DNA from 3 places in the Rheinheimera gaetbuli genome. Region 1 is predicted to be linked to each of the others. Evidence: predicted binding sites of a transcription regulator. Region 1 holds the regulator's gene; each other region holds the start of a gene.

Evidence for each region. Region 1 encodes sigma-54, which starts transcription at its own class of promoters, with help from an activator protein. Its sites were predicted from a motif close to TGGCANGNTNCNTGCTT; they were not measured.
Region 2: a site for sigma-54 is predicted at 1,207-1,223, ahead of ACYVIC_RS10025 (TorF family putative porin). Genes of this name have one in related genera too.
Region 3: a site for sigma-54 is predicted at 1,980-1,996, ahead of glnA (glutamate--ammonia ligase). Genes of this name have one in related genera too.

Annotation. Positions count from the first base shown of each region.
Region 1 is NZ_BAAGTL010000008.1:258,505-261,636, forward strand. Features, by position in the region: gene ptsN (PTS IIA-like nitrogen regulatory protein PtsN) at 1-412, opposite strand, end outside; gene hpf (ribosome hibernation promoting factor) at 420-707, opposite strand; gene ACYVIC_RS08075 (RNA polymerase factor sigma-54) at 734-2,212, opposite strand; gene lptB (LPS export ABC transporter ATP-binding protein) at 2,259-2,981, opposite strand; gene lptA (lipopolysaccharide transport periplasmic protein LptA) at 2,978-3,132, opposite strand, start outside.
Region 2 is NZ_BAAGTL010000008.1:679,140-682,271, reverse strand. Features, by position in the region: gene trpS (tryptophan--tRNA ligase) at 1-298, opposite strand, end outside; gene rpe (ribulose-phosphate 3-epimerase) at 347-1,030, opposite strand; gene ACYVIC_RS10025 (TorF family putative porin) at 1,260-1,937, shown strand; gene ACYVIC_RS10020 (hypothetical protein) at 2,073-2,321, shown strand; gene ACYVIC_RS10015 (DUF2970 domain-containing protein) at 2,330-2,521, shown strand; gene ACYVIC_RS10010 (Dam family site-specific DNA-(adenine-N6)-methyltransferase) at 2,466-3,132, opposite strand, start outside.
Region 3 is NZ_BAAGTL010000001.1:183,285-186,416, reverse strand. Features, by position in the region: gene ACYVIC_RS00820 (DUF4124 domain-containing protein) at 1-392, opposite strand, end outside; gene glnA (glutamate--ammonia ligase) at 517-1,926, opposite strand; gene typA (translational GTPase TypA) at 2,273-3,132, shown strand, end outside.

The DNA.
Region 1 (3,132 bases):
CGGCGTGACGGAGTTTTTTGGTGAGTTCTTTCTGACTTAGCAATCGGGCAATAGCTGCAAGCGTGCTAAGGTGTGCCTGGCATTGTTGTTCCGGGATGAGAATAGCACAAAAAATATCCACCGGCTGGTTATCAATAGCATCAAACGGAATACTCTCTTTGCTAACCACAAACACCAGTAGCGGTTCGGTAACCTGCTTCAGTTTGCCGTGTGGAATGGCGATACCGCCTCCTATGCCGGTTGACCCCAACTTCTCACGGGTTGTCAGTGCTTCTAATATACTGTACTCAGCAATATCAGGTAGTTGCTGGTGTGCCAGTTCGGCAATATATTCCAGAATGCGTTTTTTGCTGTTAAAAAGAACTGCACTTTTAGTGCAGTTCTCGGCAAGCATTGAGCTTAAATTCATCATGGCCAAATCAGTGTCGGGAAATTTTCTCTTTATGCTTGATCACCTGACGATCCAGTTTATCAATCAGCTGGTCGATCGCAGCATACATGTTTTCATCTTCAGAAATTGCAAATACTTCGCCACCACTCAAGTGCAGCTTAGCTTCAGCAATCTGCTTTAATTTTTCCACGTTTAGGATCACATGTACATTATTTATGTGATCGAAATGCCGTTCAAGCTTTGCAAATTTGCTGTCAACGTACTCTCTTAAGGCTGTGGTAATTTCAACATGGCGACCGGTAAGATTGATTTGCATAGACATATTCCTTCTTTTAGGCTTATTTACAGCAAGGTCTTGCGTTGATTAGACGGCGGTATGAACAGGGATTCGCGGTATTTGGCAATAGTACGCCGCGCTACGTTGATACCTTGCTCCAGCAGAATGTCAGCCATTTTGCTATCGCTGAGCGGTTTAGCCGGATTCTCCGCCGCCACTAATTTCTTGATAAAGGCTCTGATTGCAGTAGACGAGCATTCGCCACCACTCTCAGTACTAACGTGACTGGAAAAGAAGAACTTAAGTTCAAAAATACCCCTTGGTGTATGCATGTATTTTTGTGTGGTAACCCTAGAGATGGTTGATTCATGCATACCTACCATCTCTGCTACGTCGTTAAGCACCATAGGTTTCATGGCTTCTTCACCATGCTCAAAAAATGCCTGCTGCTGTTGCACAATGCAGTTTGTCACTTTTAACAGGGTTTCGTTACGGCTTTCTAAGCTTTTCAAAAACCACTTTGCCTCCTGCAAATGTGAACGAATAAACTGGCTGTCTGTACTGTTTTTCGCGGTACGTGACATTGCAGCATATTGTTGGTTTATCCGCACCTTGGGCATAGCATCCGGATTAAGCTCAACCTGCCAGCGACCTTTTACTTTCATCACGCTGACATCAGGGACAACGTACTGCTGCTCTTCCCGGATAACATCGGCACCGGGACGCGGGTTCAAAGAGTGGATGAGCCGCATTGCTTCTTTTAGCTCATCCTCTTTTAGTTTAGTCACCCGCATTAAAGAACGAAAGTCGCGGTTAGCTAAAAGTTCTGTGTGATCACGGATCAGGCTCTGTGCAGCGGCTAAAAACGGCGTATCAGGGCTAAACTGGCGCAGCTGCACTGTCAGACATTCCTGCACTGAGCGTGCACCTACCCCAACCGGGTCGAATAATTGGATGCGTTTAATGACGGCTTCTACTTCATCTGCTTCAATATCTGCCAGACCCAGCGATTCAAGAATGTCATCACAGCTGATAGTAAGCAGACCGTTATCGTCTATCGCTTCAATGATGATTTCTGCAATAGCCCTGTCGGTTTCTGAAAATGGGGTCAGCTGCATTTGCCAGCGCAGATAATCGCGCAATGTTTCGCTGGTCTCACCCTGATACACGGTATCTTCTTCGCTTCCCGAATTGCCGGCGCTAACCGGTGCTGCACTAACTAAATCATCCCAGTTGTTATCAAGCGGCAAATCTTCGCTGATATTTTGCTCTGACATCGCATCACTGGTGTCTGGCTCTGCGGCTTCGAACTGCTCATCAGTGGTATTGTCAGAAGCGGACTGTAATGATTCAGAGATATTTACCGGCTCAGCGTTGAAGCTGTCATATTCGTCTTCGGCTTCAAGCAATGGGTTTGCATCCAGCGCTTCCTGAATTTCCTGCTGCAACTCTATTGTCGACAACTGCAGCAAACGGATAGCTTGCTGTAGCTGCGGTGTCATGGTGAGTTGCTGTCCTAAGCGGAGTTGCAAAGAGGGCTTCATCTACTTCTACTAATCTCCTGAATTACCACAAGTACTTTTTTGCTAACTATAGCCTGAATTGCTCGCCGAGGTATACATCCCGTACTTTCTGATTGGCCAATACGTCTTGAGGGGCGCCTGATGCAATCAGTTCACCATGACTAACGATGTACGCAATCTCGCAAACATCAAGGGTTTCACGTACATTATGGTCGGTAATCAGTACACCGATACCACGTTGGCACAAATGCTGAATAATTTTTTTAATGTCGAGGACGGATATCGGATCGACACCGGCAAAGGGTTCATCCAACAAAATAAACGCCGGGTTGGCAGCCAGCGCTCGGGCAATTTCAACGCGTCTGCGTTCGCCACCAGACAAACTCATACCCAGGCTATGTTTAATATGGCCAATATGAAACTCTTCCAGCAAGTCGTCGGCAACTTCTTCCCGACGGGTACGGCTTAAGTCTTTACGGGTTTGTAATATAGCCAGCAGGTTTTCATACACGGTGAGTTTGCGAAAAATCGAGCTTTCCTGCGGCAGATAACCAATACCCAGCCGGGCTCTGGCATGTATTGGATCGAAAGTAATATCCTTATCGTTTAGCGTTATTTTGCCTTTGTCAGACGGTACCAGGCCTACAATCATATAAAAAGTGGTGGTTTTGCCGGCGCCATTGGGTCCCAACAGCCCAACAATTTGTCCGGCATTAACTTCAAGGCTAACATCTTTAACCACTTGCCGGCTTTTATAACTTTTTGCCAGATGTGAGGCGACTAACTTCATGGTTGCTGGTCTTCCTCTGAAGTAATAATAGTGGTTACCCGTCTGGAGCTGTCACTCGCTGCATTCAGTTCTTGCGTTTCAACATTGTATTTTATTACTGATGCTTTGACGACGCTGCCGCTTTGTGCCAGTTCTGCATTGCCATTTAGTA
Region 2 (3,132 bases), 420 kb from region 1:
TATAGCAGTTCAGCACCCAGGCCAGCTGGCTGTGCTCAGGCACATGTGATTGCATAAACACCGCAGAGCGCTTAGGGTCGATACCGCAAGCTAAATACAATGCCAGACTATCTAGCGACGCACTGCGCAATGCGGCGGGTTCCTGACGCACCGTTATCGCGTGTAAGTCGACAATACAGTACAGACAATCATAGTCATCTTGCATTCTATCCCACTGGCGCAGGGCTCCCAGATAATTACCGATGGTCAGCTGTCCTGATGGCTGAGCGCCACTGAGTACTATGGGTTTACTGCTCATGCTCTGTTCAATCCTGTGTCTGTCGTAAAATGGGGGCTATTATACTGTTTATTTAACGTGGCGCGACACCGATGCAAGCTGCTCGCGCATCTTTGCAATAGTTTGCGCATAATCAGGGCTGTTAAAGATAGCGGAACCGGCGACAAACATGTCGGCACCAGCATCTGCAATCTCAGCGATGTTATCTACAGTGACACCACCGTCTATCTCCAACCTAATCGACCGGCCACTCTGGTTAATTAGCTGCCGTGCTGCGGCCAGCTTATCTAAGGTTGCCGGAATAAATTTTTGCCCGCCAAAACCGGGGTTAACTGACATCAGTAAAATAACGTCTACTTTGTCCAGCACATAATCAAGGTAACTAAGCGGGGTTGCCGGGTTAAATACCAAGCCAGCCTGACATCCGTGGCTTTTTATCAACTGCAAAGTGCGGTCGATGTGCCGTGACGCTTCCGGATGAAAAGTAATAATACTGGCACCAGCGTCAGCAAATTGCGGCACCAGCGCATCTACCGGCTCTACCATCAAATGCACATCTATCGGGGCTTCAATGCCATAGCTCCGTAATGCCTTACACACCATGGGGCCCATCGTCAGATTGGGCACATAGTGGTTATCCATCACGTCAAAGTGCACCACATCGGCACCAGCCTTTAATACCGCCGCAACGTCATCACCAAGGCGGGCGAAATCAGCGGACAGTATCGACGGCGCTATTAAGTAGGGTTGCATATTATTGTCCTGTTACGGCAAAAGCGTGACTTTACTGAATATTATCAGCAAATGCACTGCATCATGGCCTGTTGGGCGCACAAAAAACAGGCAGTTACGCACCAATAGAGTTCAGCCCGCGACAGGTAAGAAAATCTTAAAGGCCTATTACATTGATACTAAAAGATAATTTGTTATGGCACGTATCTTGGAAAGCTAAAGTCAGGGAACATAAAAAAGGGCAGAAAACATGCAAAATATACGTCGCACCATTTTGGCAACAGGCTTAATCTTAGTTGGTTTAGCTGCAACAGCAGGCAAGGCGGCGGCAGCCGAGTTAAGCGGAGACATAACGTTTACCTCAGACTACGCTTTTCGCGGTATCTCACAAACAGAAGAGGCGCCCGCACTACAAGGGGGGCTGACACTGAGTGCGGAGTCTGGTTTTTATGTATCTGTATGGGGCTCTAACGTAGATTTTCTGGCAGAAGGCACGCTGGAGCTTGATGTTATGCTGGGCTGGAGCGGCGACATCAGTGACGATTGGTCGGCAGATGTCGGTATCATGCGCTACGGCTACCCCAATGCGGAAATCGATGGCTCAAACTTTTGGGAGCTTTACGGATCTCTATCTTATAAAGATCTGACGTTTGGTTTGGCATACAGTGATGATTATTATGCTAACAGTGGCAATTTTATCTATCTTTATGCCAGTTATTCTTACGCGATAACAGACACGATCAGTTTAGATTTGCAGCTGGGTCAAAATGAGTATGATGACAGCAGTGCAAGCTATATGGACTGGAGCCTTGGTTTGAGCACAGAAGTGCTGGGGGCCGGTGTCAGCTTAGCGTACGTCGATACTGATATTGATGGCTCTTATCTGGCAGATAGCCGGGTAATTCTGTCAGTGTCAAAAAGCTTCTGATAACGCCAGGCTGCAGTACGGCGGCTGCAGCCTGACTGTTTCCACCTGTAAAGCTGCACAATAAATAAGCAGCTTGTATCCTGTCGCTGGATGTTTTATTATCGACATAGTCTGGATCAGACAAATGGAATTAACATGAAACTTACCAGCGGTTATAAAAATATCTTTCTTAGTGCAGGTGTATTCACTAGCGCATTATTATTTGCGACCTATTTTATGCCAGCAGATGTATCCTGTCAGTACCTGGAAACACAGGCTACCGCTCAATGTATACCCGGAGAACAGCAAAGTTGGTTTAGTTGGATCCGTGGCGAGAGCCGCTCTACTCAGTTTCATTTTGTCGATTTACTGGAGTTGTTAAATCGTTTGAGCCCGGCTAAATAACGCTTAAAATGGCACAACGTCCTTCAATATTGCAGATAATCAAAGCCGTTGCCGGCGCTATGATAGGTGTTCAGTCTGAACAGCAACGACAACGCGATTTCTCTGCCAGCAGCCCGCTGCCTTTTATCATTGCCGGAGTTATTTTTACGCTGTTTTTTGTTTTAACACTGCTACTGATTGTGTTTTGGGTATTGGCTTAGGCTGATACACCGCAAACAATTCAGCAACTTTACCGCGACTGGTTCCTTTTTGGCTAATAGAGCGCCCAACCTGCAAACTATACAACTCTGCTTGCTGGTAGATTTTACGCGTCCAGGTCGTATCGTGATTACTGATAACTACAGCAATACCCCGCTGCTGTGCTTGCTCAGCAAGATTTGCCAACTGCGCCTGATCATCTAAATCAAAACCCTGTCGGGCATAACTGGTAAAACTGGCAGTTTTGCTCAGCGGTACATAAGGCGGATCGCAGTAAATTACCGCATCTGACGCTGCCGCTTGCATCACTTGCTGATAACTGTGACATGTAAAAGTGGCACGCTGTGCTTTTTCGGCAAAAAAATGTAATTCAGCCTCAGGAAAATACGGTTTTTTATAACTACCAAACGGCACATTAAATTTACCGGATAGATTATAGCGACACAGGCCATTATAACCATGTCGGTTAAGATACAAAAATAATAACGCCCTTTCATACGCATCAACACTTAAATTAAATTGCTGACGCAAGCTAATATAGCTATCACGTTGATTAGTCCGTGCGGTGAAGAATATTTTGGCATCGGTAATAAACCGCTGATGCTCAGTCTGC
Region 3 (3,132 bases), on a different contig from region 1:
ATAAATACTGCTGTGCTTTGTGGCTCGCTCTGTGGTTTACCGTCTAATAACAGGCGTAAACGCAAACCGCGTTCAAACATCGGATTAACTTTGCCTGATACATAAACAGAACCTGTATTATCGCGCACAGTACCCTGTTCTTCCGGTTGCACTATTTCGACGCTAAAAGCTTCTTTTTCCGCTTTACGGGTGACGGGTAGGGTGGAATCTGTGGCTGACATGATATTAGCCCGTTGGCTTAGGTTGACTTCTTCTGCGCCGGGTTGCGGGCTGTCAGAAAACACCAGTACACCGTTAGCATCACGGGTGACAAACACTTTTTTCGTCTGCTGTGCTTGTAAGTGGGGGGTGGCAAACAATAATATAATAATAAAGAATAATATGTTTCTCATGTCGTGTACTGCTTCCGATCATTTTTGTTATTGTAGTTCCATCGGTTTACTCTAACGTGCTTTAGTTGATAATTCTACAAAAAAAAAGCCCACTTTAGTGAGCTTTTTAACACCATTAAAACCGTTATACGCTGTAGTACAGCTCAAACTCCAACGGATGAACAGCCACTGCAACTTTGCGGGCTTCAGCGCGTTTAATGTCGATATAGGCATCAATCATCGCATCGGACATCACGCCGCCTTTAGTAAAGATAGCGCGGTGCTTATCCAGCTCGTTCAGTGACTCTTCCAGAGACGCTGATACTTGCGGAATATTCGCCGCTTCTTCAGCTGGTAAGTCGTATAAGTCTTTGTCCATGGCATCGCCAGGGTGGATCTTATTCTGGATACCATCTAAGCCGGCCATCAACTGTGCTACAAACGCCAGGTACGGGTTAGCCGCAGGATCCGGGAAGCGACATTCAATACGACGTGCCTTCGCGCTTGGTACCAATGGGATACGGATAGAGGCAGAGCGGTTACGGGCAGAGTAAGCCAGCATTACCGGTGCTTCGTAGTGTGGTACCAGACGCTTGTACGAGTTAGTTGATGGGTTTGTAAACGCATTAACAGCTTTCGCGTGCTTGATAATACCGCCGATGTAATACAGCGCCAGTTCAGACAAGCCTGCATACTTGTCTCCGGCAAACAGGTTTACGCCGTCTTTGGCCAGAGACTGGTGACAGTGCATGCCAGAGCCGTTATCGCCAACCAGCGGTTTTGGCATAAAAGTAACCGTTTTGCCATACAGGTGTGCGACGTTATGAATTACGTACTTCAGCTGCTGAACTTCGTCAGCTTTCTTAGTTAAGCTGTTGAACTTGGTAGCTATTTCGTTCTGGCCTGCTGTTGCTACTTCATGGTGATGCGCTTCAACAGTCTGCCCCATTTCTTCTAATACCATACACATGGCACTGCGAATATCGTGGCCTGAATCTACCGGTGGTAAAGGGAAGTAACCGCCTTTAACACCAGGACGGTGGCCTTTATTACCATCTTCATAGCTGGTGCCTGAGTTCCATGCGGCTTCAGTGGAGTTAATTTTAAAGAACGAACCTGACATCGTGGTTTCAAAGCGGATGTCGTCAAACATAAAGAATTCTGGTTCAGGGCCAAACAGTACTGTGTCAGCAATGCCGGTAGATTTCAGGTATTCTTCAGCGCGTTTAGCAATAGAACGCGGGTCGCGATCGTAGCCTTGCATAGTGCTGGGTTCGATAACGTCACAGGTAATGTTTAACGTAGTTTCTTCAAAAAACGGGTCTAATACCGCTGTAGATGCATCTGGCATCAGGATCATGTCTGAATCATTGATACCTTTCCAACCCAGAATAGATGAGCCGTCAAACATTTTACCGTCTTCGAAAAAATCATCGGTGATTTGGTTAACAGGAACAGTCACATGCTGCTCTTTACCTTTAGTGTCGGTAAAACGTAAATCTACAAACTTCACTTCATTTTCTTTTATTAAACTCAGTACAGATGATGCAGACATGCATTCCTCCAATTAATCTGTTTTGGACTGATTTAGCGGTGTTGCGCCATTAAATGCCAGATATGTGCCAATCATTTAAGATAATGATTTATATTAATATATTTTATTTTAACGGATTTTTAAAATAGCACCTTGCACCAACATGGTGCGGTGTTGTTCAGTTGTGGTGCGCTCTGGCAGGGCTAAGTGTAGATGCTGAATTAGCCGTTAGTAAAAAAAATCACCAAAACTGCAGTTGCTGTTTTTCTTTCCTGTTAAAAACAGAGTAGAATATGCGCCCTTTAGTTTTAGTTAGTTTTGCCTGGTGGTCATTACGGTCATCTAGTGCCACAGAGGATATATTTACATGAGCGTTACCGCGACCTACTTAGACAAGCTGCGCAATGTTGCCATTATTGCGCACGTTGACCATGGTAAAACCACTTTGGTTGACAAACTGCTACAGCAGTCTGGCACCTTCGACGCCCGCGCCAAATTACAGGAGCGCGTTATGGACTCGAATGCGCAGGAATCTGAGCGCGGTATAACAATCCTGGCAAAAAACACTTCGGTGCGCTGGAACGGCTACCACATTAATATTCTGGATACGCCCGGTCACGCCGATTTCGGCGGGGAAGTAGAGCGGGTATTATCGATGGCAGACTCAGTACTGTTGCTGGTAGATGCGGTTGACGGCCCTATGCCACAAACGCGTTTCGTTACACAAAAAGCCTTTGCTCATGGTTTAAAGCCTATCGTTGTTGTGAATAAAATTGACCGTCCAGGCGCGCGTCCGGATTGGGTGATCGACCAGGTGTTTGACCTGTTTGACAACTTAGGTGCTACCGACGAGCAGCTGGATTTCCCTATTGTCTATGCATCTGCGTTAAACGGCTGGGCCACATTAGATTACAACGAGCCGAAAACCGATATTACCGATCTGTTTGAAGCTATCGTTAAGCACGTAGCGCCGCCAGCGGTTGAGTTGGATGGTGAAACTCAGTTGCAGGTATCACAGCTGGATTACTCAAGTTACCTTGGTATTATTGGTATCGGCCGTATCAAGCGCGGTACGTTAAAGCCAAACCAGCAGGTAACTATTGTCAATGCCGATGGCACTAAGCGTAACGGTAAAGTGGGCCAGGTGTTTGGTTACCTGGGTTTAGAGCGTGTTGAAACAACAGAAGCCAACGCCGGCGATATCGTGGCCTTTACCGGCCTTGGCGA